3 regions of the Alloalcanivorax sp. C16-1 genome follow, and region 2 is predicted to be linked to each of the others. Evidence: predicted binding sites of a transcription regulator. Region 2 holds the regulator's gene; each other region holds the start of a gene.
What was found. The regulator LexA, encoded in region 2, represses DNA repair genes until DNA is damaged. The targets are predictions, from matches to a motif close to TACTGTNTANNTANACAGTA.

Region 1: a site for LexA is predicted at 4,247-4,266, ahead of recN (DNA repair protein RecN). Genes of this name have one in related genera too.
Region 3: a site for LexA is predicted at 5,529-5,548, ahead of ACLD0W_RS03450 (putative DNA modification/repair radical SAM protein). Genes of this name have one in related genera too.

The regions. Positions count from the first base shown of each region.
Region 1 covers NZ_JBKFTK010000004.1:59,544-69,870, reverse strand. Annotated here, with positions in the region: gene ACLD0W_RS14090 (sodium-dependent transporter) at 1-1,093, shown strand, start outside; gene ACLD0W_RS14085 (RnfH family protein) at 1,086-1,385, shown strand; gene ACLD0W_RS14080 (outer membrane protein assembly factor BamE) at 1,450-1,947, opposite strand; gene fur (ferric iron uptake transcriptional regulator) at 2,057-2,467, shown strand; gene recN (DNA repair protein RecN) at 2,575-4,245, opposite strand; gene hrcA (heat-inducible transcriptional repressor HrcA) at 4,404-5,453, shown strand; gene grpE (nucleotide exchange factor GrpE) at 5,554-6,135, shown strand; gene dnaK (molecular chaperone DnaK) at 6,292-8,217, shown strand; gene dnaJ (molecular chaperone DnaJ) at 8,315-9,442, shown strand; gene dapB (4-hydroxy-tetrahydrodipicolinate reductase) at 9,452-10,276, shown strand.
Region 2 covers NZ_JBKFTK010000002.1:501,217-511,543, reverse strand. Annotated here, with positions in the region: gene ACLD0W_RS09565 (L,D-transpeptidase family protein) at 1-313, opposite strand, end outside; gene ACLD0W_RS09560 (TetR/AcrR family transcriptional regulator) at 375-995, opposite strand; gene ACLD0W_RS09555 (CNNM domain-containing protein) at 1,092-2,117, opposite strand; gene ACLD0W_RS09550 (hypothetical protein) at 2,178-2,705, opposite strand; gene topA (type I DNA topoisomerase) at 2,716-5,448, opposite strand; gene ACLD0W_RS09540 (universal stress protein) at 5,789-6,238, shown strand; gene ACLD0W_RS09535 (cyclic nucleotide-binding domain-containing protein) at 6,253-6,906, opposite strand; gene lexA (transcriptional repressor LexA) at 7,010-7,624, shown strand; gene ACLD0W_RS09525 (DUF1499 domain-containing protein) at 7,749-8,135, shown strand; gene ACLD0W_RS09520 (TatD family hydrolase) at 8,132-8,968, shown strand; gene ACLD0W_RS09515 (DUF6482 family protein) at 8,984-9,292, opposite strand; gene ACLD0W_RS09510 (glutaredoxin family protein) at 9,324-9,569, opposite strand; gene rlmKL (bifunctional 23S rRNA (guanine(2069)-N(7))-methyltransferase RlmK/23S rRNA (guanine(2445)-N(2))-methyltransferase RlmL) at 9,556-10,327, opposite strand, start outside.
Region 3 covers NZ_JBKFTK010000001.1:724,233-734,559, reverse strand. Annotated here, with positions in the region: gene ACLD0W_RS03470 (DUF802 domain-containing protein) at 1-1,330, opposite strand, end outside; gene ACLD0W_RS03465 (DUF3348 family protein) at 1,327-2,067, opposite strand; gene ACLD0W_RS03460 (MFS transporter) at 2,158-3,372, opposite strand; gene ACLD0W_RS03455 (TIGR03915 family putative DNA repair protein) at 3,409-4,272, opposite strand; gene ACLD0W_RS03450 (putative DNA modification/repair radical SAM protein) at 4,286-5,512, opposite strand; gene ACLD0W_RS03445 (DksA/TraR family C4-type zinc finger protein) at 5,620-5,883, shown strand; gene ACLD0W_RS03440 (FAD-binding dehydrogenase) at 5,980-7,638, opposite strand; gene ACLD0W_RS03435 (methylated-DNA--[protein]-cysteine S-methyltransferase) at 7,715-8,227, opposite strand; gene ACLD0W_RS03430 (AI-2E family transporter) at 8,323-9,423, opposite strand; gene ACLD0W_RS03425 (short-chain fatty acid transporter) at 9,638-10,327, shown strand, end outside.

The DNA.
Region 1 (10,327 bases), on a different contig from region 2:
GTCCGGTTTTCTGATTCTGTCGTTCTATTCGGTGGTGGCCAGCTGGGCGCTGATCTATGTGTGGGAGGCGGTGAGCGGCCTGTTCCGGGGCATGACCGCGGTGCAGTCCCAGGCCAATTTCGAGGCCATGCAGGCCAACCCCTGGCTGATGCTGGGCTCGCACAGTCTGTTCATGGTGCTGACCATGGGCGTGGTGGCGCTGGGCGTGAAGCGCGGCCTGGAGCGGGCGGTGGAAGTGCTGATGCCGCTGCTGTTCGTGCTGCTGCTGGTGCTGATCGGCTACGCCGCCACCACCCCGGGCTTCGCCGAGGGGGTGGCTTTCCTGTTCGCCTTCGATTTCTCCAAGCTGTCCGGGGAGGCGGTGGTGATCGCCCTGGGGCAGGCGTTCTTCACCTTGAGCCTGGGCATGGGCGCGATCATGGCCTATGGCGCCTACATGCCCCGTGAGATCAAGGACAAGAAGACCGGACGTGCCCGTCCGGTGTCGATCGGCTCGTCGGTGGTGATCATCGCCGCCCTGGATACGCTGGTGGCGCTGGGTGCCGGTCTGGCCATGTTCCCGTTGCTGTTCACCGGCAACCTGGAGCCGGCCCAGGGGCCGGGCATGATGTTCGTGACCCTGCCGCTGGCGTTCGGCCAGATGCCCGGTGGCGTGCTGTTCGGCTCCCTGTTCTTCGTGCTGGTGGTGTGCGCCGCCTGGACCTCGTCGATTTCCCTGGGCGAGCCGATGGTGGCCTGGCTGGTGGAGCGCGGCAAAAGCCGCTGGGCCGCGTCGCTGCTGGTGGGCGGCGCCGCCTGGGTGCTGGGCGTGGGGTCGGTGCTGTCGTTCAACCTGTGGAAGGAGCATACCTTCCTGATGGGCACCTTCTTCGACAATATCGAATTCCTGTCCACCAGTATCCTGCTGCCCCTGGGCGGGCTGCTGATCGCCCTGTTCGCCGGCTGGGTGATGAAAGAGACCCAGGTGCGCAAGGAGCTGGCCATGAAGAGCTTCGCGCTGTACATGGTGTGGCGGGCGCTGGTACGGATCTTCTCGCCGCTTGCGATGATCGCGGTGATCGCCTATGCCCTGTGGTCCGCCACCAGTGGCTGACACCCTCCGCGTGGAAGTGGTGTTCGCGCTGCCGGACCGGCAGCGCCTGATCGCCCTGGACGTGGCGCCGGGCACCACCATGCTGGAGGCCGCCCGTCAGTCCGGCATCGCCGGGCAGTTCGAGGGTCTGGAGCTGGAGACGGCGTCCATGGGGATCTTCGGCAAGGCGGAACCGCACCCGGCGGAACGGGTGCTGGCGGAGGGGGAGCGGGTGGAAATCTACCGGCCGCTGCAGGTGGACCCGAAGGCGGCGCGGCGGGCCCGCGCCGCGCGGGGGCGCCGCGACGGCTGAGCGTCCGGCGCGCTATCGGGCTGTCAGCGCGGCAGCGGCCTTCTACGATCTGGGCAGCGGCTTACTATGACCGGGGCAGCGGCACCGTGGTCGCTTCCGGGGTGCTCGGCGGCGCGCCCGGGTCCGGTTCCGGGTCGTTGAGCGGCTCCTGATCGACGGTGCCGCCGTCACGACGGCGGTCCTCGGCGCGCAGTTCCAGTTCACGGTCGCGGCGGCCGGAAGTGCGTTCACGCACGTCGGCCAGCGCCTGGCCTTCGTAACGGCTGTAGCGGCCCCCTTCGAAATACACCACCACCTGCTGCTTCACGGTGTCCGCCTTGCCGGGCTGGTAATGCAGCAGGTAGAGCCAGGTATCCGGGGTGAACGGGTCGGTGAGGGTGGGCGGCCCCAGTACGAAACGCACCTGTTCCGGGGTCATGCCGGGCTCCAGCTCGGCCAGCATGTCCTGGGAGACCACATTCCCCTGAGGGATATCAATGCGGTACACCCCGGGGAATCGCAGGGAACTGCAGCCGGCCAGCAGGGCGGCGAACAACAGGGAAACGAGAATGGTCCTTGGCATGATGTTTCGACTTGGCATAATGTCCGGGCGATAATACAGACTTGTCTAAGGGGAACAAGGTTCCTCACGGAATCGGGAATCCCCGCTGGCGGCATACGGAGCAATTATTTTGGATAATCAGGATCTTAGGAAAGCGGGCTTGAAGGTGACCCTGCCACGGATGAAAATCCTGCAGCAGCTGGAATCCTCCAAGGAACGGCATCTCAGCGCCGAGGACATCTACAAATCGCTGATGGACTCCGGGGAGGACGTGGGCCTGGCCACCGTCTACCGGGTGCTCACCCAGTTCGAGCAGGCCGGCATCGTGCTGCGCCACAACTTCGAAGGCGGGTCGGCGGTGTTCGAGCTGGCCGACGAGGAGCACCATGATCATATGGTGTGCATGGAGTCCGGCGAGGTGATCGAATTCCTGGACGAGGAAATCGAGAAACGCCAGCACCGCATCGCCGAGCAGCACGGTTACGAGATCGTCGATCACTCCCTGGTGCTGTACGTCCGGCCCAAAGCCGGCAAGAAGTAAGCCCCTCTTCAGCCCCGCCAGCCTGTGCCGCGGTGTCCGCCGTGGCGCGCCGCCAGCCTTGCCCTGAATCGCCCGACCCGCCCGCCGGCGGGCCGGGTTTTGGCGTTTCAGGCCACGCGCTGGCCCTTGTCGAGCATTTCCCGGGCATGGGCACGGGTGGAAGCGGTGATCTCCACGCCGCCGAGCATGCGCGCCACTTCCTCCACCCGGGCGCCCTCGTCCAGGGGCTGAATGCGGGTGTGGGTGGTGTCCTTGCCCTGCAGCTTGTGCACCTGCCAGTGCTGATGGCCCTGGGCGGCCACCTGGGGCTGGTGGGTGATGCACAGCACCTGGGCATGGCCGCCCAGTTCGCGCAGCAGGCGGCCGACGATTTCCGCCACGCCGCCGCCCACGCCCACGTCCACCTCGTCGAACACCAGGCTGGGCACGGTCAGGTTGCGCGCGCAGATCACCTGGATCGCCAGGCTCACCCGTGACAGCTCGCCGCCGGAGGCCACCTTGGCCAGCGGCCGGGGTGGCTGGCCCGGGTTGGCGGAGAAGCGGAATTCCACCTCTTCCAGACCGTCCGGCCCGGGTTTGCCTTCCTCGACCACGGTCTCCAGACGGGCGGCCTTCATGCCCAGGGCCTTGAGCTGCTTCTGCACCTCCCGGGTCAGGGTGGTGGCGGCGTCACGGCGGCGCCGGCCCAGCGCCTGGGCGTGGCCCAGGTAGGTGTCGTGGGCGGCCCGCTCGGCGCTGGCCAGGGCCTCCAGGTGCTCGTCGAAATGCTCCAGGGTGTCCGCTTCGCCGGCCAGCTTGCGGTGGTGCTCCACCAGCTCCTCCGGGCGCAGCCGGTGCTTGCGGGCCAGGCTGTAGGCCTGGCCCAGGCGCTCTTCCACCTGGTTGAGGCGTTCCGGGTCCAGGTCCAGCTTTTCCAGATAATGACGCAGGTCCTCGGCGGCCGCCTCCACCTGCAGGCGGGCGGATTCCACCGTGTCGAACACGCCGGCCAGGGCGTCGTCACTGGCGCGGGCTTCCTCCACCCAGTGGCTGACCTGGCCCAGATGGTCGTTGATGGTGTTGTCCTCGCCATCGTACAGGGCGGTGACCGCCTGCTGGCACAGGCGGATCAGCGCTTCGGCGTTGCCCAGGCGCTGCTGTTCCTGCTCCAGCTCGGCCAGTTCACCCTCCGCCAGGGCCAGGGCGTCCAGCTCTTCCAGCTGGAAGCGCAACAGCTCCTGGCGCTCGCTCTGCTCGCGGGCGCTGGCCAGGGCGTCGTCGTGGGCGCGCCGGGCCCGCTGCCAGTGGCGCCAGGCCTCGCGCACCTCGGCGGCCAGATCGCCGGCCTCCGCCAGGCTGTCCAGCAGCGCCCGGTGGGTGTCCTTGCGCAGCAGGGCCTGGTGTTCGTGCTGGCTGTGGATGCTGATCAGATGCTCGCCCAGCTCGCGCACCTCGGTGAGCGGCGTGGGGGTGCCGTTGATGTAGGCCCGCGAGCGACCGTCGGCGCGCACCGTGCGGCGCAGCAGGCACTCGTCGCCGTCGTCCAGCTCGCGTTCGGCGAGCCAGGCGCGGGCGGACGGGTTGTCGCCCAGGTGGAAGGTGGCCAGCACCTCGGCCCGTTCGCAGCCCGGGCGCACCACGGCGCTGTCCGCCCGTTCGCCGAGGGTCAGCGACAGAGCATCGATGATCACCGATTTGCCGGCGCCGGTTTCGCCGCTGATCACGGTCAGGCCGGTCTCCGGCTCCAGCTCGAGCTGGTCCACGGTGGCGAAATGGCGAACACTGAGATGGGTCAGCATGGACTGTCCTTCTGGCCAGTATTGTCGGGATGCTAGTCGATTCCCGGCGCCAGTGTAAGCCCCCGGCGCCGGATCGACGGTGCCGGGTGCGTAATGCGCGCCGGGTGCGTAGACTGAACGCCGCGTTATACTGAGACGTCTTTCCTGGTATTTGAAGTATGGCCCGGCTGGAACTGAACGAACGCAAGCAACGACTGTTGATGGCCCTGGTGGAGCGGCATATTCGCCACGGCCAGCCCGTGGGCTCGAAAAGCCTGGCCGGCGGCGGCGGCCTGCAGGTCAGCCCGGCGACCATCCGCAATATCATGGCCGAGCTCGAGGACATGGGGCTGCTGACCAGCCCGCACACCTCCGCCGGGCGTATTCCCACCGAGCGGGGCTACCGTCTGTACGTGGACACCCTGCTGGCGTCCACCACCATGGAGAACCCGGATAACGCCCGCCTGCGCGACGAACTGCGCCAGTTGCTGGCGCCGGACCAGTCGCACCAGGCGCTGGTCTCCCAGGCTTCCCGGACCCTGGCCGAACTGACCCGCATGGCCGGGCTGGTGGCGGTGCCGCGCCGCGAGGTGACCACCCTGCGCCAGGTGGAGTTTCTGCCACTGTCCGGCCAGCGGGTGCTGGTGGTGCTGGTGGTGAACCGCTCCGAGGTGCAGAACCGCATCATCCAGACCAGCCGCGAATACGGCGAGGTGGAGCTGCGCCAGGCCGCCAATTACATTAATCACACCTACGCCGGCTGCGATCTGGACAGCATCTGCGAGGGGCTGCTCAGCACCATGGACGCGGACCGCGCCCAGCTCGACGAACTGATGCAGACCACCGTGGACATCGCCGGCAAGGCGCTGCGGCCGGAGCAAAAGGACTCCGATTACGTGGTGTCCGGCGAGTCCAACCTGCTCGACAGCGCCGAGGCCGGCGGCATCGGCAAGCTGCGCGATCTGTTCGAGGCGTTCAACCGCAAGCGCGACATCCTTCATTTGCTCGAACGCAGCGTCAAAGCCGATGGCGTGCAGATCTTCATCGGCCGGGAATCCGGCTACCAGCCGTTCGAGGAATATTCCCTGGTGTCCGCCCCCTACAAGGTCGATAACGGCCCGATGGGCGTGCTCGCCGTGGTCGGCCCCACCCGCATGGACTACGAACGGGTGATCCCCACCGTGGACATCACCGCGCGCATTCTGTCCGCCGCCCTGACCCAGCTGTAACAACGGCGCCACCGCCGGTTCCCGCCACGGCCCTTGAATCCCGCCGGGCCGTTCCCATATCTTTGCTCGCTTTCCCGCAACCGGGGACTTTGGAGTGGATATGAGTGATCAGGACAAACAAAAGCAGGGCGACGATCAGCCCGAGGTGAACGAGCAGGCCCCCCACGAGGAGCCGGAGATCGTCGAGGAGGACGCCCAGGCGTCCACCGCCGAGCAGGAGCTGGCCGAGGCCCGTGAGCGCGTGGCCCGCCTGGAAAAGGCGCTGGCCGAGGCGGATTTGCGCGCCCAGGCGGAAATGCAGAACGTGCGTCGCCGCGCCGAGCGGGACGTGGAGAGCGCCCACAAGTTCGCGCTGGAGAAGTTCGCCGGCGATCTGCTGCCGGTGGCCGACAGCCTGGAACGGGGCCTGTCCACCCTGGACGCGGACGACCCGACCCTGCAGCCCGCCCGCGAGGGCCTGGAGCTGACCCTGAAAGTGCTGCTCGACGTGTTCGCCAGGTACAACCTGGAACAGATCGATCCCCAGGGGCAGCCGTTCAACCCGGAACACCACGAAGCGATGACCATGGTGCCGGCGCCGAACGCCGAGCCCAACAGCGTCATCGAGGTGCTGGAGAAGGGCTATCTGCTCAACGGCCGTCTGATTCGCCCGGCCCGGGTGGTGGTCAGCAAGGCCGGTTGAACGCCCCGTGGCGCCGCGCCGCCGAACTCCCCGGAGCCCCGGCCGCGGCACTCTTGAAAAGCGCAAGCCAGCCGCCATATAGCTGGCAAGTCAATAAGGTTCAGCTGTCCGGGCGGCCTGAAGGGGTCCGGACCGTGTGAAGGAGAATGGAGCATTATGGGTAAGATCATTGGTATCGACCTTGGCACCACCAACAGCTGTGTCGCTGTCATGGAAGGGGACAAAACCAAGGTAATCGAAAACGCCGAGGGCGCGCGCACCACGCCGTCCATCATCGCCTACACCGAGGACAACGAAATCCTCGTCGGTCAGGCCGCCAAGCGTCAGGCGGTGACCAACCCCACCAACACCCTGTACGCGGTCAAGCGTCTGATCGGCCGTCGTTTTGAAGACGACGTGGTGCAGAAGGACATCAAGATGGTGCCCTACAAGATCACCAAGGCCGACAACGGTGACGCCTGGGTGGAAGTGAAAGGCGAGAAGATGGCGCCGCCGCAGATTTCCGCGCAGGTCCTCAAGAAAATGAAGAAGACCGCGGAAGACTATCTCGGCGAGGAAGTCACCGAGGCGGTGATCACCGTGCCCGCCTACTTCAACGACTCCCAGCGTCAGGCCACCAAGGACGCCGGCCGCATCGCCGGCCTCGAGGTGAAGCGCATCATCAACGAGCCCACCGCCGCGGCCCTGGCCTATGGCCTGGACAAGAAAGGCGGCGACCGCACCATCGCGGTCTACGACCTGGGTGGCGGTACCTTCGACATCTCCATCATCGAGATCGCCGAGGTGGACGGTGAGCATCAGTTCGAGGTGCTGGCCACCAACGGTGACACCTTCCTGGGTGGCGAGGACTTCGACCTGGCGATCATTAATTTCCTGGCCGACCAGTTCAAGAAGGACTCCGGCATCGACCTGGGCGGCGACGCCCTGGCCATGCAGCGCCTCAAGGAAGCCGCCGAGAAAGCCAAGATCGAGCTGTCTTCCGCGGAGCAGACCGAGGTCAACCTGCCGTACATCACCGCCGACCAGACCGGTCCCAAGCACCTGGTGGTGAAGCTGACCCGCGCCAAGCTGGAATCCCTGGTGGAGCAGCTGGTGACCCGCTCCCTGGAGCCGTGCAAGACCGCGCTCACCGATGCCGGCGTGAAAGCCGCCGACATCACCGACGTGATCCTGGTGGGCGGCCAGACCCGCATGCCCATGGTGCAGAAGAAAGTGGCCGACTTCTTCGGCAAGGACGCCCGCAAGGACGTCAACCCGGATGAAGCCGTGGCCATCGGCGCCGCCATTCAGGGCGCGGTGCTGGCCGGCGACGTCAAGGACGTGCTGCTGCTCGACGTGACCCCGCTGACCCTGGGTATTGAAACCATGGGCGGCGTGATGACGCCGATCATCGAGAAGAACACCACCATCCCGACCAACGCGTCGCAGGTGTTCTCCACCGCCGAGGACAACCAGACCGCGGTGACCGTGCACGTGCTGCAGGGCGAGCGTAAACAGGCCGGGCAGAACAAGTCCCTGGGCCAGTTCAACCTGGAAGACATTCCGCCGGCGCCGCGCGGCGTGCCGCAGATCGAGGTGACCTTCGACATCGACGCCAACGGCATCCTGCACGTGGGCGCCAAGGACAAGGCCACCGGCAAGGAGCAGTCGATCCAGATCAAGGCTTCCTCCGGTCTGTCCGACGACGAGATCGATCAAATGGTCAAGGACGCCGAGGCCCACGCCGACGAGGACAAGAAGTTCGAGGAGCTGGTGCAGGCCCGTAACCAGGGCGACCATCTGGTGCACGCCACCCGCAAGACCCTGGAAGAGGCGGGTGACAAGGCCAGCGACGAGGAGAAGGAAGCCATCAACACGGCGATCTCCGACCTGGAGCAGGCGCTCAAGGGCAGTGACAAGGACGATATCGAGGCCAAGACCAAGGCACTCACCGAGGCCTCCGGGTCCCTGGCGCAGAAGATGTATGCCGAAGCCCAGCAGGCCGAGCAGGGCGGCGCCGACGCCGGCCAGCAGCAGAAGGCCTCCGGTGACGATGTCGTTGACGCCGAGTTCGAGGAAGTCGACGACGATAAGAAGAAGTAAGCGTCGGACGTCAGACGTCTGACGTCGGACCAGCAGCGCCGGGCCCCAGGGCCCGGCGTCTTCGCTTAAAGTCGACGTAAAAAAGCAGCCCTTAATTATGTCCAAACGTGATTATTACGAAGTGCTGGGGGTGGGCAAGGACGCCGGCCAGCAGGATCTGAAAAAGGCCTACCGACGCCTGGCCATGAAGTACCATCCGGACCGCAATCCGGATGACCAGGAGGCGGTGGCCAAGTTCAAGGAGGCCAAGGAAGCCTACGAGGTGCTCTCCGACGAGCAGAAGCGCGCCGCCTACGACCAGTTCGGCCATGCCGGGGTCAACGGCCAGGGCGGCTTCGGCGGCGGTGGCGCCGGCGGCTTCGGTGGCGGCGGCTTCGGCGATATCTTCGGTGACATCTTCGGCGATATCTTCGGCGGCGGTGGCCGTCGCGGCCCGGCCCGGGGCGCCGACCTGCGCTATACCCTGGAGCTGACCCTGGAGCAGGCGGTACGCGGTTGCGAGGAAAAGATCCGCGTGCCCAGCTGGGACAGCTGCGAGGTGTGCGACGGCAGCGGCGCCCAGGCCGGCGAGCAGCCGGTGACCTGCCCGACCTGTAACGGCATGGGCCAGGTGCGCATGCAGCAGGGCTTTTTCACGGTGCAGCAGGCCTGCCCCACCTGCCACGGCGAAGGCCGGGTGGTGGAGAACCCCTGTGGCCACTGCGGTGGCCAGGGCCGGGTGCAGACCACGCGCACCCTGTCGGTGAAGATCCCCGCCGGCGTCGATACCGGCGACCGCATCCGTCTGGCCGGCAAGGGCGAGGCGGGCATGAACGGCGCCCCGCCCGGTGATCTGTACGTGCAGGTGGCGGTCCGTGAGCACGACATCTTCAAGCGCGACGGCGAGAACCTGCACGTGGAGGTGCCGCTCAGCTTCGTGGACGCGGCCCTGGGCGGCGAGCTGGATGTGCCGACCCTGAACGGCCAGGTCAAATTGAAGGTGCCGCCGGAGACCCAGACCGGCAAACTGTTCCGGCTGCGCGGCAAGGGCGTCACCCCGGTACGGGGCGGGCCGCCCGGCGACCTGCTGTGCAAGGTGGTGGTGGAGACCCCGGTGAAGCTGTCCGGGGACCAGAAAGACCTGCTGCGCCAACTCCAGGACTCCCTGGAAAAGGGCGGCGAGCGCCACAATCCCCGCCGCACCAGCTGGTTCGAGGGCGTCAAGCGGTTCTTCGAAGGGCTCTGAGGAAACACTATGAAAGTAGGCATCATCGGCGCCGCCGGGCGCATGGGCCGGATTCTGATGGAGGCCACCCTGGCCAATCCGGACACCGAGCTGGCCGCCGCCGTGGACGTGCCGGGCTCCAGCCTGATCGGCGTGGACGCCGGCGAGCTGCTGGGCCGTAAGGCCCTGGGCGTGGTCCTGGCGGACGACCTGGAGAAGGTGGTGCGCGACGCGGAGGTGTTCATCGACTTCACCGTGCCCGAGGCCACCGCCCGCCACATCCAGGTGTGCCGCGCCGCCGGCACCCGCCTGGTGATCGGCACCACCGGCCTGGACGATGAACAGACGGCGCTGCTGCGCGACGCCAGCGAGGACATCGCCATCTGCTTCGCGCCCAACTACTCGATTGGCGTGAACCTGTGCTTCAAGCTGCTGGAAACCGCCGCCGCGGTGCTCGGCGACGAGGTGGATATCGAAGTGATCGAGGCCCACCACCGGCACAAGATCGACGCCCCCTCCGGCACCGCCCTGCGCATGGGCGAAGTGGTGGCCCAGACCCTCGGCCGGGACCTGAAGGAATGCGCGGTGTACGGTCGCGAGGGCCGCACCGGTGAGCGCGACCGTCGCACCATCGGCTTCGAGACCATCCGCGCCGGCGACATCGTCGGCGACCACACGGTGATGTTCGCCGCCGAGGGCGAGCGGGTGGAAATCACCCACAAGGCGTCCAGCCGCATGTCCTTCGGCCGGGGCGCGGTGCGCGCGGCCCAGTGGCTGGGCGGCCATGATCGCGGCCTGTTCGATATGCAGGACGTGCTCGGCCTGACCGGCGACAGCGCCGGCTGGGGCCGCTAACAGCGCTTATCGCGGCTTTCAGCCGCGATTGCCGCGAATCCGGGCGTGTGA
Region 2 (10,327 bases):
CGCCCTGATTGCGGCCCGGTTCCAGCCCCCCAAGCCACAAAATGCGACTCAGGATCCAGTCCCGGCCGGGGCGCTCGGCGGCCCGGGCCGGGTCGTAGATCTCGCCGTGGAAGCGGCGGCCCCGGAACACCGCCCCCGGGGGCAGGCGGTCGCCGATGCGCGCGCGCACCAGATGGCGCCCCAGGGGCGTGGCGTTGCTGCCCTGATGGCAACCGGCGCCGGCGGCGGCGGTGGACACCGGGTAAACGGTGGTGCCGCCACCCGCGCCGTCGAGCGTCAGGGTCTGGTCGGCCAGAGAAACGATGATGTGCATGGCGCAACGATACAGCAATCGTGCGCACGGCGGGAACGGCGGGAACCCTGTCGCGGCGGGGTCAGCCGCGAATGCCGCCGACCACGAACGGCAGCAACTGCTGGGTGATGCGGGCGGCGGTGATGTCGGTGTTGAAATCCTTCTTGCTGATGGTCTGCAGGGACTCCATGCCGGACAGGGTGAAAATCACCGCGCCCAGGCTGAAGTGCACGCGCAGGAACAGCTCCATGGGCGGCACCTCCGGCACCGCCGTGCGCAGCAGCGCCAGAAAGCGGCGGAACACGGCCCCGTAGTGCTCGCGCAGATAGGCGCGCAGGTGGTCCTGGGGCTGGCTGTAGGCCTGGCCGGAGAGCCGGAAGAAGATCATCGCCCGGCGCGGCTCGTCGCCGTGGGAGCCCAGCGCCAGCCGCGAGGCCACGCCGAACAGCTTCTCCAGGTCGGCGGCGCCCTGCCCCTCCAGCTCCTGGAGCTTGGCGTCCAGGGCCTGGCAGAATGGCGTCAGGTAGCGCTCGAACACCGCCTGGATCAGCGCTTCCTTGGAACCGAAGTGGTAATTCACCGCCGCCAGATTGACGCCGGCCCGGCTGGTGATGGCGCGCAGGCTGGTCTCGGCGAATCCCTTCTGGGCGAACAGCACTTCCGCCGCATCGAGGATGCGCTGGACGGTATCGGACTGAGACATGGCACCTCGCGCCGGACAGGTCGGAAAACAAACGTTTGAAACATACGTTTGGCCGCCGGGCAGGTCAAGGGACGGACGGCGCCATCGCGGTCGCCGTCAGCCGGGACGGTCGCGTTTGCGCAGCCGACGGCTCCAGCGCTGTTTGGCGTAACGGCGCAGGTTGGAGACGTTGTCGGTCTCGTCCATGATCTCCTGGCCGAGAATGGTCTCGATCACGTCCTCCATGGTGATCAGCCCCACCCAGGTGCCCAGCTCGTCGTAGACCATGCCCAGGTGCTGCCGCTGGCGCAGCATCTCGCCGAACACGTACTCGATGTTCATGGTCGACCGATAGGGCGTCATGCCGCGCATCACTTCGCCGATCTTGCGGCTGCCTTCCATATCCAGCAGATCGCTCTTGTGCACATAGCCCAGGGCCTCGTCATGCTCGTTGATCACCGGGTAGCGGGAAAACGGCTGGTTCACCAGTTGCTGGCGCACCGGGTCGACGGTGTCGTCCGGGCGCAGGCTGCGCACCACGGTGCGCGGCGTCATCACCTTACCGACCTTGATCTCGTGCAGGTTGAGGATGTTGGTGATCACCCGGCGCTCGTCCTCGTCCAGGGCCTGCTGGTCGCGACCGATCTCCGCCATCGCCTTGAGCTCGGCGCGGATGTCGGTGTCCGGTTCACCGGTGCCGAACTGGCGGGTGACCAGCTTGGAGAGCCACACGAACGGCTTGAGCACCAGCACCATGACGCGCAGCACCGGCGGCAGCGCCGGCGCCAGGGAGCGCCAGTATTTGGCGCCGATGGTCTTGGGGATGATCTCCGAGAAGATCAGGATCACCAGGGTCATCACCGCCGAGGCCACGCCCAGGTAGGCTTCGCCGAACACCACCGCCACCTGGGCGCCGACGCCGGTGGCGCCGGCGGTGTGGGCCACGGTGTTGAGGGTCAGAATCGCCGCCAGCGGGTCGTCGATGTCGTCCTTGAGACGGCGCAGACGGCGGAACAGAACGGGCTTCTCGTCCCTCAGCCCGGCGATGTAGCTGGGAGTGATGGACAACAGGGCGGCTTCAAGAATGGAACACAGAAAAGAAAAACCGATGGAGACGGCGGCAAAAACGATCAGCAGTGTCATCAATATCGGGCGTGGCCAGGGGGCACCGCTATTTTGGCCGGCGGCTCGGGGTGGTAAGGGTCACCATTCTTCCATGTAGGCAGCGCATTGCTCAATCAGTTCCGCCACCCGCTCGGCGGCGCCGGCCAGCCGCTCCAGGTCGCCCTGGGCCAGCGGCGCGTAGGGATCCTCGGCGCGCAGGCTGAGGGCGTCCCGTTCCTCCGGCGCGGTGGGCCGCCGGGCCAGGCCGGCGGCGCCCACGGCGGCGCGCATTTCCTGGTCCAGCCAGCAGACCAGGTCGGCGCGGTCCGCCCGGGCCCGGGCCAGCAGGCCCATTTCCGGGGCCTGCACGGCGGCGGCGGCGAACGCCTGCTCCAGGGCCGCCAGACTGATCAGGTCCTCGTAGCCGCGCACCTGGTAGCTGCGCGCCGCCTGGCGGGCGATGCCCACCAGCACCGAGTACAGGTGAAACACCACGCCGCCGCGCAGCGCCAGCCGCGGCCCCGCCGCCGCCTCCGGGTCGGCGTTCAGGGTTTTCAACAGACTGCGGGCGAAGAACAGCCGCTCACGCAGGCCGCTGATTTCGCTTTCTCGCACCATTCGGGACATGGTCGGCCCCTCAACCGCGCCGCGAGGCGGCTTTCTTCTTCGCCGCGGCCTTTTTCTTTTTGGCCGCCGCTTTTTTCTTGGGCGCGGCTTTCTTCTCTTCCACGTCCCAGTGACCGTCGCGGTAGAAGGCGTACCAGCCGGTGGGCTTGCCGTCTTCCTCGGTCATCACGTACTGCTCCTTGGCCTTGCGGCTGTAGCGCAGCATCGCCTTGCGGCCCTTACTGTCCTCGGCGGGGGCCTCGGCCAGGTATTTGTGCTTGGGATCCAGCTTGTCGGCAACGGACTGGATTTCCTCCACCAGCGGCGCCCGGGTTTCCCGGTTCTTGGGAAACTGGCTGGCGGCCAGGAACAGGCCGGAGGCGCCGTCGCGCAGCAAATAGTGGTCGTCCACCTTCTCGCACTTGAGGTGCGGCATGTCGATGGGGTCGGCGCGGGGCGGCGCCGGCTCACCGTTCTTGAGCAGCTTGCGGGTATTGCCGCAGTCGTCGTTGGTGCACTTGAAGAACTTGCCGAACCGACCGGTGCGCAGTTGCATTTCGTTGCCGCACTTCTCGCACTCCAGGGTCGGGCCGTCGTAGCCCTTGATGCGGAACTCGCCCGGTTCCACCACGTAGCCGTCGCAGTCCGGGTTGTTGCCACAGATGTGCAGCTTGCGCTTCTCGTCGATCAGGTAGGATTCCATGGCCGTGCCGCATTTCGGGCAACGCTTCTTGCGACGCAGCTCGTTGGTTTCCGCTTCCTCGTCGTCGTCGGCGCGTACCGCTTCCTCACCGGGCAGCAGGTTGAGCGTGGCGGTGCAGCGCTCCTTCGGCGGCAGGCTGTAGCCGGAGCAACCGAGAAACACGCCGGTGGAGCCGGTGCGAATCTGCATCGGCCGGCCGCACTTGGGGCACTCGATGTCGGTGTCGGTGGGCAGGTTGGCGCGCATGCCGCCCTTGGCCTGCTTGCCGCTGCCCTCGCCCTGGGCGGCTTCCAGCTTGGCCAGGAAGTCCCGGTAGAACTCGTCGAGCACGTCGCGCCAGCCGCGCTTGCCCTCGGCGATCTCGTCCAGGGTTTCTTCCATCTCGGCGGTGAAGTTGTAGTCCATCAGATGGGGGAAGTTTTCCACCAGCCGGTCGGTGACGATGTCGCCCATTTTCTCGGCGTAGAAGCGGCGGTTGTCCTGCCGCACATAGCCCCGGTCCTGAATCGTGGAAATGATCGCCGCGTAGGTGGACGGGCGGCCGATGCCGCGTTTTTCCAGTTCCTTGACCAGGCTGGCCTCGGTGTAGCGGGCCGGCGGCTTGGTGAAGTGCTGGGTGGCCTCGATGTCGTCCACCGCCAGCACGTCGCCCTGCTTGAGGTCCGGCAGCACGGTGTCTTCCTGGCCCTTGCGCGAGGCCTGGGGCTGGATACGGGTCCAGCCGTCGAATTTGAGAATGCGACCACGGGCTTTCAGCTCGTAGCCGTCCGCTTCCGCCGTGATCGTCGTGCTCAGGTATTCCGCCGGCGGCATCTGGCAGGCGATGAACTGGCGGCGGATCAGCTCGTAGAGGCGCTGGGCGTCGCGCTCCATGTCCTTCAGGCCGCTGGCTTCGCGCTTCACGTCGGACGGGCGGATCGCTTCGTGGGCTTCCTGGGCGCCCTCGCGGCTGGAATAGCTGATCGGCTTCTCGGGCAGGTACTGGCTGCCCAGTTGGTCGTCGATCCAGGCGCGGCACTCATTGACCGCGTCGGCGCTCAGGTTGGTGGAATCGGTCCGCATGTAGGTGATGTGGCCGGCCTCGTAGAGGCGCTGGGCCATCATCATGGTTTTCTTCACGCCGAAGCCCAGCCGGGTGCTGGCCGCCTGCTGCAGGGTGGAGGTGATGAACGGCGCCGGCGGCTTGGAGCGGGTGGGCCGCTCCTCGCGCTGGGTGATGGTCAGCTGGCCGGCGGCCTTCAGGGCGGCGCGGTGCTTCGCCGCGTCGTCGCCGTTGTTGGGGCGGAAATTGTCGCCGTTGTGGCGGGTCACCTGCAGGCGGATCTCGTCACTGGCCTTGGCGGTGCTGTGGGTGTCCGCGTGCAGCTCCCAGAATTCCTCCGGGGTAAAGGCGCGGATCTCGCGCTCGCGCTCCACCACCAGCTCCACCGCCACCGACTGCACGCGGCCGGCGGACAGGCCCCGGGCGATCTTTTCCCACAGCAGCGGCGAGATCATGAAGCCCACCACCCGGTCCAGGAAGCGACGGGCCTGCTGGGCTTCCACCCGGCTCATGTCCAGCTTGCCGGGTTTCTCGAAGGCGGCCTGAATGGCCTTCTTGGTGATCTCGTTGAACACCACCCGGTCGAACCGCTCGCCCTCGCCGCCGATCACTTCCCGCAGGTGCCAGGCAATGGCCTCCCCTTCGCGGTCCAAGTCAGTGGCCAGGTAGATGCGGTCGGCATTGGCGGCCAGACGCTTGAGCTCGTCGATGACCTTTTCCTTGCCGGGCAGGATTTCGTAATGGGCGTCCCAGTCGTGTTCCGGGTCCACCCCCATGCGGTTGATCAGCTGGGCCTGGGCCTTCTTCTTTTTATAGGCTTCCCGTTCTTCCTTGGGCAGTGACCGGGTATAGGCGGCCTCCTTGGCACGCTCCTTGGGCGTGGTCTTCTTGGCGCCGCCGCTCACCGGCAGGTCGCGCACATGGCCGACACTGGACTTGACCACGAAGTCGTCGCCCAGATAGCGGTTGATGGTCTTGGCCTTGGCCGGCGACTCCACGATTACAAGGGACTTACCCATTCGTTGCTCACCCGATCATGATGCGGATATCCAAAAGAAACCTCCGTAAAACCCGTGGGCCGCACGGGATCGCCGTGCCGGTCCAAGTGTCCGGAGGTGCCGCCGGGCGGCCTTCACGGCCCCGGCGGGCGCCTATTTAGACAGCGCCGGTATTGTCCGGTCAAGCGCGGACCGCCCGGCGGGCCCCGACCGGGTGCCCGCCGGCGGCCGCCGTCAAGGCCGCCGAAGCCGCGCCAGGCAAGGCTTTGCCGCCCTCGCCGGGCACCCTTCAACGGCGGGCTGGCGGCGGGCGCCGGGCAAGTTATACTCGGAAGCGACACCGAGCCACTGGAGAAACATCGTGTCCGCACCCTATCGCAAGGTCCTGGTGGCCATCGACTGCAGCGACGAGTCCGCGGAAGTGCTGGCCCGCGCCGCCGGCGTGATCGCCGGCACCGAGGGCGAACTGCATCTGATCCATGTGATCGAGCCGCTGGCGCTGGCCTACGGCGCCGACGTGCCCATGGACGTGACCGACCTGCAGAGCGGCCTGGTCAAGCAGGCGCGGGAAACCGCCTGCAACTACGCGCGCCAATATCAGGTGCCCAAGGAACGGGTGCATGTGGAGCTGGGCTCCATCGAGAAGACCATCGTCGACAAGGCCGACGGCCTGGACGCCGATCTGATCGTGGTGGGCAGCCACACCCGCAGCGGCCTGGCCCTGCTGCTGGGCTCCACCGCCCGCGGCCTGGTGCCCGGCGCCCACTGCGACGTGCTGGCGGTGAAGATGGATCGCAAGAAGAAGGAATAGACCGGGCCGGCCGGTCAGGTGAGCTGGGCGTTGCCGGTGGTCCCCGGCGGGCGATGATTCCACCGGTACAGCAAATCCGCCAGGGCCCGGGCCTGGTCCCGCAATGAGGCCAGTTCCGCCTCGCTGTCCCGCTCGCCGGTGAACACCGGCACCTTGCGCAGGTCGGCGGCCAGGCCGGCGTCCGGGCTCTGCATGCGCCGCACCTCCACCGCCCAGCGGATCTGGTGCACCAGCATGTGAAAAAACGCCAATCGCGTGGCCAGGGTATAGGGCGTGTCGCGATCGTCGTCGAAATCATTGAAATCCAGCCTGGCCAGCACCGCTTCCCGGGCCGCGTCCGCCACCTGGATGGTGGCGCTGCGGGCGCGCCGCAGCAACAGTGAAAGAGTGCCGAACACCTCCCCCGGCGACACGTAATAAAGCACCGCGTGCGGCGGCGCATCGTCCAGTACCACCAGCTGGCCGCGCAGCAGAAAATACAGGCTGGACTCCACCTCCCCGGCGCGGATCACGGTGTCCCCGGGGGCCGCCTCGACCAGTTCGGTGCGCGCCAGCAACCGCGACCGCTGGGCCGGATCGTCCCGGGCCACCTCATTGAAAAACGGCACGCCGGCAAGCAGTGTCTCCACCCGTGACCGGTCCGTTTGCTGCCAGTTCGCCTGTCGCATCGGTTCCCTTCTCCCCCCTGATGGGCTCCATGGTACTTCCAAAAACACTGGACATATAATACTGTTCATATTATCAGTGTCCGAGACACTCCAGGAGAACGTTATGAGCAGCACGCTAACCGCACGCCAGCAACAGGTGCTGGACTGCATCCGCGACTCGCGGCTGGAAACCGGCATGGCCCCGACCCGGGCGGAAATCGCCGAGCGCATGGGCTTCCAGTCCAAGAACGCCGCCTCCGATCACCTGCGGGCGCTGGAACGCAAGGGTTACATCCGTCTGCACAGCGACCGCTCCCGCGGCATCCAGCTGCTGGAAGCGGCGCTGGAGCACGAGGACGAGCTGCCGGTGGTGGGCAGGGTGGCCGCCGGCACGCCCATCGAGGCCATCGAGAACGTGGAGCGCACCGTGCCGGTGCCCCAGGGCCTGTTCCGGCAGCGCCCCACCTACCTGCTCAAGGTGCAGGGCGACAGTATGATCGACGCCGGCATCTTCGACGGCGACCTGATCGCGGTGCGCAAAAGCCAGACCGCCCTGTCCGGCGAGATCGTGGTGGCGCGCATTGACGACGAGGTCACGGTGAAAACCCTTAAACTGAACAAGTCCAACGCCACCCTGCTGCCGGCCAACGAGGCCTACGAGCCGATCCGGGTGCCGGCGGACGAACTGATGATCGAAGGTGTTTTCGTGGGACTGATCCGTGATCCGAACCGTCACTAGAAAGATCGCCGCCGCCCTGTGCCTGGCCGGGTTGATGCTCGCCATGACGGTGTCGGCCGGCTGCCAGGGCGCCCGAGAAGAGGCCCGAATCCAGAGTACTGAAAGGTCAGTGGAGAGACCGATTATGTCGGACACCCGTTTGCTTGCCCCCTGTCCGTCGTCACCGAATTGCGTGTCCAGCCTGGCGGATGACGACCGCCATCGGGTGGCGCCCCTGCCCGGCGCCGGCACCCGTGCCGACAGCCTGGCGCTGCTCGACGCGGTGCTGGAGGACTGGCCCCGGGTCAGCCACCGGGCGGTGGGACCCGCCCGGGTGGAGGCCCGCTTCACCACCCGCATCCTGCGGTTCGTGGACGATGTGACCTTCTATGTGCACGAGGACGGCGTCATCGAAGTACGCTCCGCCTCGCGCATCGGCTATTGGGATCTGGGCGCCAACCGGCGTCGCGTGGAAGACCTGCGCGAGCAGCTGGAGGCCCGGCTGCAGCCCACGCCCCGCCCCGCTTCATGAGTATCACGGCAGGCACCCCGACCGCCCGCTGGGCGGACATCGGCGTCAATCTGGGCGACCGGCAGTTTCGCGATGACGGCGAGGCGGTGCTGGAGCGTGCCCGCCAGGCCGGCGTCGAGCTGATGCTGCTGACCGGCACCAGCGTGGCGGAGTCCCGGCAGGCCCTGGCTCTGTGCCGGGACTTTCCCGACCGGGGGCTGCTGGCCACCGCCGGCGTGCACCCGCACAACGCGCGCTGCTTCGACGATGACGCCCGGGCGGAACTGGCCGGGCTGCTGGACCAGCCGGAAGTGGCCGCCGCCGGGGAGATGGGCCTGGACTTCAACCGGGACTTTTCACCCCGCCCGGACCAGGAGAAAGCGTTCGAGAGCCAGCTGGCGCTGGCGGCGGACAAGCAGCTGCCGGTGTTTCTGCATCAGCGCGACGCCCATCCGCGCTTTCTGCCCCTGCTGCGCGCCTGGCGCGACCGGCTGCCCGCCGCCGTGGTGCACTGTTTCACCGACCAGCGCCGGCCGCTCTACGACTATCTGGACCTGGACTGCTACATCGGCATCACCGGCTGGGTGTGCGACGAGCGGCGCGGCAAGGACCTGGCCGCGCTGGTGCCGGACATTCCCGCCGACCGGCTGCTGGTGGAAACGGACGCGCCCTATCTGCTGCCCCGGGACCTGCCGGAGGCACCGGCGGTGAAACGCCGCAACGAGCCCTGCCATCTGCCCTGGATCGGCCGCCGGCTGGCGGCGCTGCGCGGTGAGGAGGAAGCGGAGCTGGCGGCCCGCACTCTGGCCAATACCTACCGTTTTTTGAACCTGCCAGCTCCGGATCGCGACTGAAGTCGCGATCCTTCTTCAGGCGCGGTCCGCCCGCCAGTTGAAGTCCACTTCCAGCGGCGGCGCCGGCTCGCCTTCCGGCTGGCCGGCCATTTCCGCATAGGGCGATTGGTGCAGCAGCACCGCCCGGTCGGTGGTCATGCGGCTGAGCACGTTGTTGGCGTGTTCCGGGCCGTTGAAACGCACGATCCGGCCTTGCTCGTCCACCACCTGGTACAGCACACCGTCGATTTCCACCTGCACGATGCAGATGGAAATCACCACCGAACGCAGAATCACCTTGTCGACATGGCGGTTGGTCAGTTTCTTGACCGTGATCTTTTCCATGGTCACTCCAAAAAAAGTCGCGCCCGCCGGATCAGGGATCGGCGAGCAGCGCGCTCACGTCCAGCAATCCGAACGGCCAGCCCAGCTCCCGGTCGCCCCGGCGCAGCACCGGGATGCGCTCGCCGTATTCGGCGATCAGCATATCGTCCTCGGCGATGTCCACGGCGTGAAGCCGGGCGTCCGGGCGCACCGTGCGCACCAGCTCCTCGGCCTGCTCGCAAAGATGGCAGCCGAGGGTGGTATAGAGGGTCAGTTGCGGGGCGTCAGTCCTGGGCATGACGGATCGCGAAGCAGTGGTGAATGGCGCCGCCGCGCCGGAAGTCCTCCGGCAGGCTCCAGGCGGTCAGGTCCTCCACCGCGTACCAGCGGCGCAGTCTCTCTTCCAGTTCGAAGCGGCGGTAGTTGCAGGAAAAATACAGCACGCCGCCGGGCTCCAGCCGTTTCATGATGCGGCGGATCAGCTCGCCGTGCTGGTCCTGGACCACGAAATCGTCCCGGTCCTTGTTGTTGGAGAAGGTGGGCGGGTCGCAGAACACGATATCGAACTGCTCGCGGCATTCCTCCAGCCAGCCCATGGCGTCCGCACGCACCGTGGGGTGGCGGTCGGTGGCGAAGCCGTTCAGGGCCAGGTTGCAGCCGGCCCAGTCCAGATAGCGCCGCGAGGTGTCCACGGTCACCGCCCGGCGGGCGCCGCCCACCAGGGCCTGCACGGTGGCGGCGCCGGTATAGGCGAACAGATTGAGAAAGCGTTTGCCGGCGCTTTCCTGGGCGATGCGCAGGCGCATGGGCCGGTGGTCCAGAAACAGGCCGGTGTCCAGGTACTCCTCCAGGTTCACCAGCAAGCGGGCCTGGCCCTCGCGGACCACCCGGAAGCGTCCCTGGGTGGCCTGCTTCTGGTACTGGTTGCGGCCTTTCTGGCGCTCGCGGGTGCGCAGATGCACCTGCTCGCGGTGCACGCCCAGGGCGGCGCGGGTGGCGCTCACCGCCCACTGGCGGCGCTGGGCGGCCTTGTCCGGATCCACCGTGGACGGCGCC
Region 3 (10,327 bases), on a different contig from region 2:
CCGTGCGCCAGTGCCCGGCGATCTGGTCGGTGTCGGCGGCGAAGCGTTCGGCGGTGGTTTGCAGTTGTTCGCGGTGCTGCTCGGTGAAGCGGGTCTGCTGCTCGCGGGCGTGGGCCACCAGCGCCTGGTTGTCCTCGCGCAGCTGGACGGCGGTGGCCTCCAGGGCCCGGGCCAGACGTTCGGCCTGTTCCCCCTGGTGCCGGTTCTGTTCCGCCAGGCCGTCCCGCCAGGTGTCGCCGAGGCCGGTGGTGACCTGCTCGAAGCGCTCCGCCCACTGAGCCAGTTGCCGGTCCTGGGCAGCGCGGGCATCCGCCAGTCCCTTTTGCCACTGTTCGGCGGTGCCGTCGGTGGTGGCCTGGAAGCGTTCGGCCAGGCCGGCCAGTTGCTGTTCGGTCAGCTCGCCCAACCGTTGATGGGTGCGCTCGGCCTGTTCCCGCAGTCCGGCCATGGCGTCTTCCATCACCGGGCGCATGCCCTCGGCGGCCTGGCGGGCGCCGTCGGCCAGGTGCCGCTGCAGGCTGTCGCCCACCGCCCGGGCCAGGGTCTGGTATTCGCCGCTGATGCGGTCGTGGAAGTCACGCTGGTTGTCGGTCAGGGAGCCGGCCAGCCGTTCGCTCTGGCCGTCCAGGCGCTCGGTGAGCGCGCGCAGCTGCTCGACCACGGCGGGGAACGCCTGGGACTGGTCGCGCAGGGCCTGGAAGGCGTCGCGTTGCTGTTGTTTCAGGGAGAAGGGGCGCAGCTCGCGGCTGATCTTGCCGTCCAGGTCGCGGCCCACCAGCAGCCGCTCGCGGCGGCACAGGGTGGCGCCCAGCCCGAGCATGGCGGAGGCGGCGACGCCGGCGATGGAGGTGCCGAACGCCAGGCTGAGGCCGGCGATGGGCGCCGCCAGGGCGCTCTGGATCGCTTGCAGATCGCTGCCGCCGTCCAGGGCGGTGACCGCGCCCTGCAGGGTCACGGTCATGCCCACGAAGGTGCCCAGCAGGCCGAGCATCACCAGCAAGCCGGACAGGTAGGGCGTCAGCATCGGGCCGGGCAGCGCCGCCGGTTCGCCTTCCACCCGGCGGCGCACCGGGCCGCGCAGGTCCGCCGGCAGGCTGGCCAGCCAGCCGCCCAGGCTCTGTTCGTCGCAGGGCGTGGAGCGCAGGGTGTCGCGCAGCTGGTCGGTGGCGCGGCGGAAGCGCAGCAGCTCCAGGAAGCCGAAGCCATAGACCAGGGCGATCAGCGCGGTGGCCAGCAGTGCCACCGGCGGGCCGGCGACGAAGCCCAGCCCCACCCAGAGCACCGCGGCGGCGCCCAGAAAGAAAGCGAGTGCAAACAGAAAACGTGTCATGTGCGGTCGCGTACCTCGTTGTACAAAGCGTCCAGCAGGCCGCGCGGGGGTTCCAGGCGGGCCTCCAGTTCGGCGAGCAGCAGCAGCTGCATTTCGCCGGTAAAACGGTGCAGCCAGCCCCCCGGCGCCATCCAGGCCGCCGGGTCGTCGGTGTCGTCTTCCAGCAGTCGGCGCTGGCCGTCCGGTTTGAGCGCCTCGAAACGGCGCGCCAGCAAGCGCGGAATGGCGCCGAAGGCGCGGCGGCCGTAGGCGGTCAGGGTGGCCTCGAACACGGTATCCAGCTCGGCCAGCTGCGCCGCCGCCGGGCCGGCGTCGGCCAGGGCGCCGCGCAGCCGCACGCGCACCGGCTGCAGGCCGGCGGTGAGCTGTCGCTGGCGGGCCACATAGAATTGCTGGTAGGGCTCGTAGTCGGCCACCGGCGCCGGCAGGCCGTTGCGGGTGCCTTGCTGTTCCGGCTCGAAGGCCCGGGTGAGGGCCGCCACCAGTTTGTCGCGGGCCTTGTCCAGATCGCCGCGCAGACGCTGGTAATCCTTGAGACCGGCAAAGAAGGGGCCGGCGGCCCGGTGTCCGTTGGCGGCGTCCAGGGCTACCGTGTCGGACAGGTCGAACAGGCGCCCCAGCCGTTCCGCGAAGTCCGTCTCCGGCTGGCCGTTGAGCAGCTTCAATTCGGCCAGCAGGCGGGCCAGCCGGCCGCCCGGAACGGAGGTTTGCGAAACGCTGTGCACGCCGTTGCTCATGCTTGCCACCCTGGCCGGATCACGGGCCCGGCGGCGCCGGTTCGGGGCCCCGGCCGGGCGAAGCGGCACATTCTAGGGCCTGTTCCGGGCTCAGGCCACCGCCGGCGTGCGCGGGAAGGCGCGGATCCGCAAAGCCAGCAGCAGCGCCACCAGTAGCGAGGCGCAGGTGAAGCCCACCGCCAGATGGAAACCGCCGCTGAATTCGATCAGCCAGCCGGCGATGGCCGGCCCCAGAAACTGGCCACCGGCGAAGAACACGGTGACGTAACTGAAGGCGATGGGGATGAAGCGCGGCGCCACCTGATCGGTGCTGGCGGCCTGGATCATGGTGAAGGCGCCGTTCATGGCGCAGCCCATCAGCAGGAAGTGCAGGAAGAACGTCAGCAGGCTCTGGCTCAGCAGCGGCAGGCCCATGGCCACGGACACCACGGCGATGGCCAGGGCCAGGGCGTTGCCGCGCCCCCAGATGTCGGACAGCAACCCCCACAGCGGGCCGCTGGCCACCGACAGCAGCCCGGACATGGCCAGCAGCCAGCCGGCCACGTCGTCGCCGTGGCCGGCCTCCACCACGTAGCTGACCATGAAGATCGACTGGATGATGTAGACCATGCCGATCACCCCATAGACGGTGGCCATGGTAATCACCCGGGGATGCCGATAGATGCGCCATTTGTCCGCCGGCGCCGGTCGCTGCGGGTCGTCCACCGCCACCGGTTGCGGGTCGCGCACCGCCACCAGCACCAGCACCACGGTCAGCGCCGCCGTCGCCCCGAACAGGCCCCAGGCCAGCCGCCAGCCATGCTCGCCGAAGGCGGCGGACAGCCAGGGCACCAGCAGGCCGGTGGCGAACAGGCCGGCGCCCACCCCGGCGCTCATGCAGCCGATCACCAGGCCGCGTTTGTCCGGGTACCAGGTGGCCAGCAGCGACACCATGGGGGCGAAACAGAAGGCGGTGCCCAGGCCCAGCAGCCCCATCAGCGCGATGATCAGCCGGTAGTCCGAGGCCAGGGCCAGGCCGGTGAACGCCAGGGTCAGAATAAACAGCCCCAGGGCCACCGCCCGGCGGGCGCCCCAGCGGCCGGCGGCCACCCCGCCCACCAGCACGAACAGCAGATAGCCCAGGGCGGTCACCGTGCCCAGATTGCCGGCCTGCCGATAGCTCAGCGCCAGGTCCTCGCGCATCGGAGGCAGAATCACCCCATAGGCGAGCCGCGCGAACACAATCGCCACCAGCGCCGTGAGGATGCCCCCGGTCACCATGACGGCGGCGTTGGGGCGGTGCGGCGGCGGCGTAACGAGGGACATGAAGGCTTCCGAAGGGTGGCGGGTCGGACGGGTGCGCTACTTTAGCGCACCGGGCGGTGGCGGCGCATCCGGCGATTTCGGTGCCCGCAGCGCCTTGCCGGGCAGGGCGCCGACGGCGGCGGCCTGGCCATGGCGACGGGCGCCGCGCCGGGCGTCCGCCACCAGGCCGGGGATGTCGCGGCCCTCCGGGGTGTGGGCGCGAAAGCGCGCCGGCATGTGCCCCTGCATGGCGGTGGGGTTGAGCCGGGCCGGATTGAACAGGCTGCGGTAGTAGGTGCGCCATAACGGGTCGTCCTGGTCACGGGCGGCCCGCGCCAGGGCCTGCCAGCTCTCCGGGCAGGGCGCGTGATGGTGGCTCCGCTCCCCGTCGTACCAGACCCCGTCCTGCGGTGTGGCGATCAGCCAGCGCCGGCGGCCCAGGCGGTGGGCAAAGTGCTCACTGGCCCACGGCAGGATGTCGTGGGCCGGTTCGAACCAGGCCAGCAAGTCCAGGGGCCGTTGCGGGTCGTCGTCGGCCACCGGCTGAAAGCGCAGAAAGGCGTGCAGGTGATGCGCTTCCCGCTGCACCGCCTTGATGCGCCGCTGCAGCGCGCTGCCGTCCTGGTCGCCGGGCAGATGGGCCTGCCGCTCGCCGTGGGCGCCGCGCCACAGCACCCGGTAGAGCAGGTTCCAACGGCCGGCCACCCGGTAGGGCGCGGCCTGCCGCAGGGCCGCCACCAGCGCCGCCGGCACCCGGGGCGCCGGGCCCTCGCCGGCGGCCGGCGGCGGCGACAGACCGAACAGGGAAGGGCGGTCCGGCGCTTCCCAGCTCACCGTTTCCGGCGCGGCGCCCTGGCCCAGCAGAGCCCGCGCCTGCTGGCGCCAGGCGTCGAAGGTCAGGGTGTCGGAGAGAATACGCACGGCGGCCTCTCGATCAGTCCCACAGGCTGGCCTGCACCGGCGCGTCCACCAGCTGCCGGCGCAGGGCCGGGGTGTCCAGGCCGGCGTCGCGCGGGCGATGGTCGGCGGTGACCACGAACGGCCGCGCCTTGGCCACCACGCAGCGCAGCCGCACCAGATCCTCGAAGCGCACCCGGCGGTGGCGGCGCAGGGCCACCAGCCGCTCGGCGCTGCGCAGGCCGATGCCCGGGACCCGGCCGATCAGTTCGCGGGGCGCCCGGTTCAGGTCCAGGGGAAACAGCGCCCGATGGCGCAGCGCCCAGGCCAGCTTGGGGTCGATGTCCAGCGGCAACTGCTCGTTGTCGGCGAGCAGTTCACCGGGCTGGAAGCCGTAGCCGCGCAGCAGGAAATCGGCCTGGTACAACCGGTGCTCGCGCAGCAACGGCGGCGGCCGCAGCGGCACCGTGCCGGGGCTGTTGGGGATCGGGCTGAACGCGGAGTAGTAGACCCGCTTGAGACGGAAGCGGCGGTACAGCTGGTCGGCGGTGTCCAGGATCAGCCGGTCGCTGCTGGCGTCGGCGCCGACGATCATCTGCGTACTCTGGCCGCCGGGGGCGTAGCGGGGCCGCTTCGGCGAGCGGCTTTTGTCCGCCTGATCCGCCTCGGTGCCGGCGTGGATGGTGCCCATGGCGCGGCGAATGCCACCCAGCTGTTTTTCCGGCGCCAGATCGCGCAGCCCCCGTTCACTGGGCAGCTCGATGTTCACGCTCAGCCGGTCGGCGAACCGGGCGGCCTGATCGATCAGCGCCGGGTCCGCCTCGGGAATGGTCTTGAGATGAATGTAGCCGCGAAAGCCGTGCTCTTCCCGCAGCAGCCGCGCCACCCGCGCCAGTTGCTCCATGGTGTAGTCCGGCGAGCGGATGATGCCGGAACTGAGAAACAGGCCACTGACGTAGTTGCGCTGGTAGAAGTCCAGCGTCAGGCGCACCACTTCCTCCGGGGTGAAGCGCGCCCGGGGCACGTCGCTGGAGCGCCGGTTCACGCAGTACTGGCAATCGTAGAGGCAGAAATTGGTGAGCAGGATCTTGAGCAGGGACACACAGCGCCCGTCCGGCGTGTAGCTGTGGCAGATGCCGGTGCCGTTGCTGTTGCCGAGGCCGGCCTTGCCCCGGGAGCTGCGCCGGGGCGCGCCGCTGCTGGCGCAGGAGGCATCGTATTTGGCCGCGTCGGCGAGCACGGCGAGCTTGCGGGTCACGTCCATGAAACGGGTCTCGGGATACTGTTCATAAGGACAGTATACGGAAGGCGCCGGACGCTTGCATTCGTTGCCGGGAAGGTGTGTTCTGGATGGACGCGACGGAGGACACCATGGCCACGGGATGGGCGCCGGAAGGCGCGGTACAGGATCAGATCGACAGCACCGTGGATTCCTCGGTGCAGTACGCCCGCAGCCGTCTGCCGGCGGGTGACAGTCTTACCCACTGCGAGGAATGCGGCGAGCCGATTCCCGAGGCGCGCCGCCAGGCGCTGCCCGGCGTGCGCCTGTGCGTGCCCTGCCAGAGCGAGCACGACGACGACCTGCGCTCCGAGGGCTACAACCGACGCGGCAGCAAGGACAGCCAGCTGCGCTGAGGCTCCTCTTACCCCCGCTGAAGCTCTTCGTTCACTTCCGCTGAAGCTCTTCGTGCACCCCCGCTGAAGCTCTTCATGCACCCCCGCTGAAGCTCCCTAAACCACCGTGGCGGCGTGGCGGCCGGCGTTGCGGCCGGAGAAAATACAGCCGCCCAGGAAGGTGCCCTCCAGCGCGTTGTAGCCGTGGTAGCCGCCGCCGCCGAAGCCGGCCACTTCGCCGGCGGCGTACAGGCCCGCTACCGGCTCGCCGTCGGCGCCCAGCACCTGGCCGTCCACGTTGGTGTGCAGGCCGCCCAGGGTCTTGCGGGTAAGAATGTGCAGGCGCACCGCGATCAGCGGGCCGTGGGCCGGGTCGAGCATCTTGTGCGGTTTGGCGGCGCGGAACAGCTTGTCGCCCAGGTAATGGCGGGCGCCGTGGATGGCGGTGATCTGCGCGTCCTTGGCGTAGGGGTTGTCCATCTGGCGATCGCGGGCGGCCAGTTCCGCGTGCAGTCTTTGATGGTCGATGCGGTGCTCGCCGGTGAGCCGGTTCATGCCGTCCACCAGGGTCTTGAGATCGTCGGCCACCACGAAGTCCTCGCCGTGTTGCTTGAACGCTTCCACCGGCGGCGGCGCGCCCTTGCCCAGGCGGCTCTTGAGCACCTCCTTCCATTGTCCGGAGGTCATGTCCGGGTTCTGTTCCGAACCGGACAGGGCGAACTCTTTTTCGATGATCGACTGGTCGAGCACGAACCAGGAGTAGTCGTGGCCGCTGCGCAGGATTTCCTTGAGCGTGGCCAGGGTGTCGTAGCCGGGCAGGCAGGGCGCCGGCAGGCGCCGGCCGTTGGCGTCGAACCACATGGACGAGGGCCCGGGAATGATGCGGATGCCGTGGTTGGGCCAGATCGGGTTCCAGTTTTTCAGCCCCTCGGTGTAATGCCACATGCGGTCGCTGTTGATCACCGCCGCGCCGGCCTCCCGGGTAATGGCGATCATGCGGCCGTCCACATGGTGGGGCACGCCGGAGACCATGCTGGCCGGCGGTTCGCCGAGGCGGTCCCGGGGCCAGTATTCGCGCACCAGGTCGTGGTTGCCGCCGATGCCGCCGGAGGTCACCATCACGGCGCCGGCCTGGAACTGAAAGTCGCCGATCACGTCCCGGGAGGACCGTTCGCCGCGCTGTACGGTGCTGGGCGACAGCACCTCGCCGGCCACCCCGGTGACGCGGCCGTCGGCGGTCAGTATCCGGCTCACCTGGTGGCGGGCCTTGAGGGTGATGCGGCCTTTATCCATATGTTCGCGCACGCGCCGCTCGAACGGTGCCACCACGCCGGGGCCGGTGCCCCAGGTAATGTGGAAGCGCGGCACCGAATTGCCGTGGCCGGTGGCCGTCGAGCCGCCCCGTTCCGCCCAGCCCACCACCGGGAACCAGCGCATGCCCTGGCCGTGCAGCCAGGACCGCATCTCGCCGGCGGCGAACTCGATAAAGGCTTCGGCGGTGCGGCGCGGCCAGTGGTCCTCGTCGCGGTCGAAGCCGGCGCTGCCCAGCCAGTCCTGCAGCGCCAGCTCGGCGCTGTCCTTGATGCGCATGCGGCGCTGTTCCGGGCTGTCCACCAGGAACAGGCCGCCCAGGGACCAGTGCGCCTGGCCCCCCACGGCGTTCTCGCCTTCCTGTTCGACCAGGGTCACGGTTTTGCCGGCGTCGGCCAGTTCCGCCGCGGCCACCAGGCCGGCCAGGCCGGCGCCCACGACGATTGCATCGCTGTTGTTGTTCATGATGATGCCCGGGAGGTTTGCGAAGTCTTAAACCTAGCAGGTTTCTGGCACCATCGTCAGGGGTTGCCGTCGGGCGTCAGCCAAAGCCGGGCAGGGCGCCCTGGCCGCCGGCCAGGCGGCGTTCGTGTTCCAGCAGCCATTGCTTGCGCTCCAGCCCGCCGCCGTAGCCGGTGAGGGTGCCGTTGGCGCCGATCACCCGGTGGCAGGGCACGATGATGCCCAGCGGATTGCGGCCATTGGCCAGGCCCACCGCCCGGGCGGCGCCGGGTTTGCCGAGCCGTTGCGCCAGTTCGCCGTAGCTGGCGGTGTCGCCGTAGGGAATGTCCAGCAGGGCGCGCCATACCGATTGCTGGAAGGCACTGCCCGCCGGGGCCAGGGGCAGGTCGAAGACACGCAGTTCGCCGGCGAAGTAGGCGGCCAGTTGTTCGCGGGCGGCGCGGAAGGCGGCGTCGTCGCGGCGGCGTTCCCGTTCCAGGGCCGGGCGGTGTTTCTGCGCGTTCATGTACAGCCCGCTGAGCGCCTCGCCGTCGCCCAGCAGCAGCAACGGGCCCAGCGGGGAATCGGTTTCGCTGTAGAGAAGAGCGGTCATGGCGTCTCCGCGATCAATGTCCGGGGAAGCGTCAGACTACCCCGGGCGGCGGCGCGGTACTCGCCCTTTTCGGACCTGGTGTCGGGGCGTTCCCGTTAGCGGCCCATGAACTCGGAGACCAGGCTCAGCGAGTCGATGTTGTCGCACACCAGCTTGATGCACACCAGCAGCGGCACCGCGATCAGAATACCGACCACGCCCCACATCCAGCCCCACAGCAGAATCGACAGGAATACCATCACCGGGCTCAGTGCCAGGCGGTGGCCGGCGATGGTGGGCGTGATGAACTGCCCTTCCAGCACGTTCAGCCCGAGGATCAGGGCCGCCGGCAGCAGGGCTTCGTACAGGCCGTTGAATTCCAGGATGCTGACCAGGGCGATCACCACCAGGCTCACCACCGGCCCGATGTAGGGGGCGTAGTTGAACAGGCCGACCATGACGCCGAACAGAATCGGGTTGGGCACGTCGAGCAGATACAGAATCAGGGACGCGGCCACCGCCAGGCACAGGTTGATGATGGTGATGGTGCCCAGATAGACGGCGATGCTGTTCTGGATCTCGCGCACCGTTTCCACCGCCGCGCGCTTGTTCTCGAATTGGGGGATCACCCGCACCAGCTTGCGCAGGAAGGTGTCGCCGGAGGCCAGCATGAAGTAGAGAAGGATAAAGCTGATGGCGATGCCGTAGAGCGCCGACCAGGTGCCGGACATCAACCATTCCACCGGGCTCCACGGCATGTCCGCCTCGCCCTGACCGCCGGCGCCTTTGTCCGGGGCGGTGATCAGAGCGAACTGCTCGCGGGCCTGGCGCAGCTTTTCCATGGGCGCCGCCAGTTCGCGGAACTCCAGCTCGATCTGGCGCAGATCGCGGGGCGCCTTATCGAGCCATTCCATGGCCGGCTCACTGAGCCCGTACAGGGCGCTGACCACGATCGAGAACACCAGCACCACCACCGCCGCGGCGCTCACCGGCGGCGGGATGCGCAGGGGCCGCAGTGCCCGCACCAGGGGGGTGAAGATCAGGCTGGTCAGAAAAGCCACCACCAGGGGCGCGAACAGGGTGGCGGCGGCATAGAGGGTGTACATCACCAGCAGAATGAAAATGCCGGTGAGCATCGCCGAGCGCACCGTCACCGATTCCACCAGTTTCCGGGTTTCCTCTTCCGAGCGGGTTTCCGAGGCCTGCGAGTCGTCCATGAAGGCAACCGTCATGTTGTTGGGATACTGTGAACGCACAGCCTACTACGGTCTTCACGCGGTCTCGCTCGGTGGACCGTAAAAAGCGGTAAACAGGCTGTCTGAATCAGGACTTCGACTTTAGTCGTAAGGGCGGGCCCGTTGATTGCCCCGGGCGAGGCCGCCCGGGATAATTCCTGGTACGTTGAATAATAATTCTATGGAGAGCCCGGCCATGTTGAATCGCGCATCCCAACCCCTGGTGCGTCTGGTGGAACGCTATCTGCCGGACCCCTACATTTTCGTGCTGATCCTGACCCTGGTGGCGGCGCTGGCGGCGATGCTGGTGGAGGGCCGTTCGCCGGTGGCGGTGATGGACATGTGGGGCAAGGGCTTCTGGGGCCTGCTCACCTTTTCCATGCAGATGCTGCTGGTGCTGGTCACCGGCTTCATGCTGGCCAGCACGCCGCTGGTCAAGGGCATCCTCGATAAGCTGGCGGCGCTGGCGCGCACGCCGGGCCAGGCGATTCTGCTGGTCACCTACGTGTCCCTGGCGGCGAGCTGGATCAACTGGGGCTTCGGTCTGGTGGTGGGCGCCCTGTTCGCCAAGGCCCTGGCGCGCCGTATCCAGGTGCATTACCCGCTGCTGATCGCCAGCGCCTACGGCGGCTTCGTGGTCTGGCACGGCGGCCTGGCCGGGTCCATTCCGCTGACCATCGCCACGCCGGGCCACTTCACCGAGAGCCAGATCGGCGTGATCGGCACCGGCGACACCATCTTCGCGTTCTTCAATCTGGCCATCGTGGCGGCCCTGTTCATCGTGGTGCCGGTGATCAACCGGTTGATGCTGCCGCCGCCGGAGGAAAGCGTGTTCGCCGATCCCAAGGCGATCCAGGACCCGGAGGTGCCGGACGTGACGCCGTCG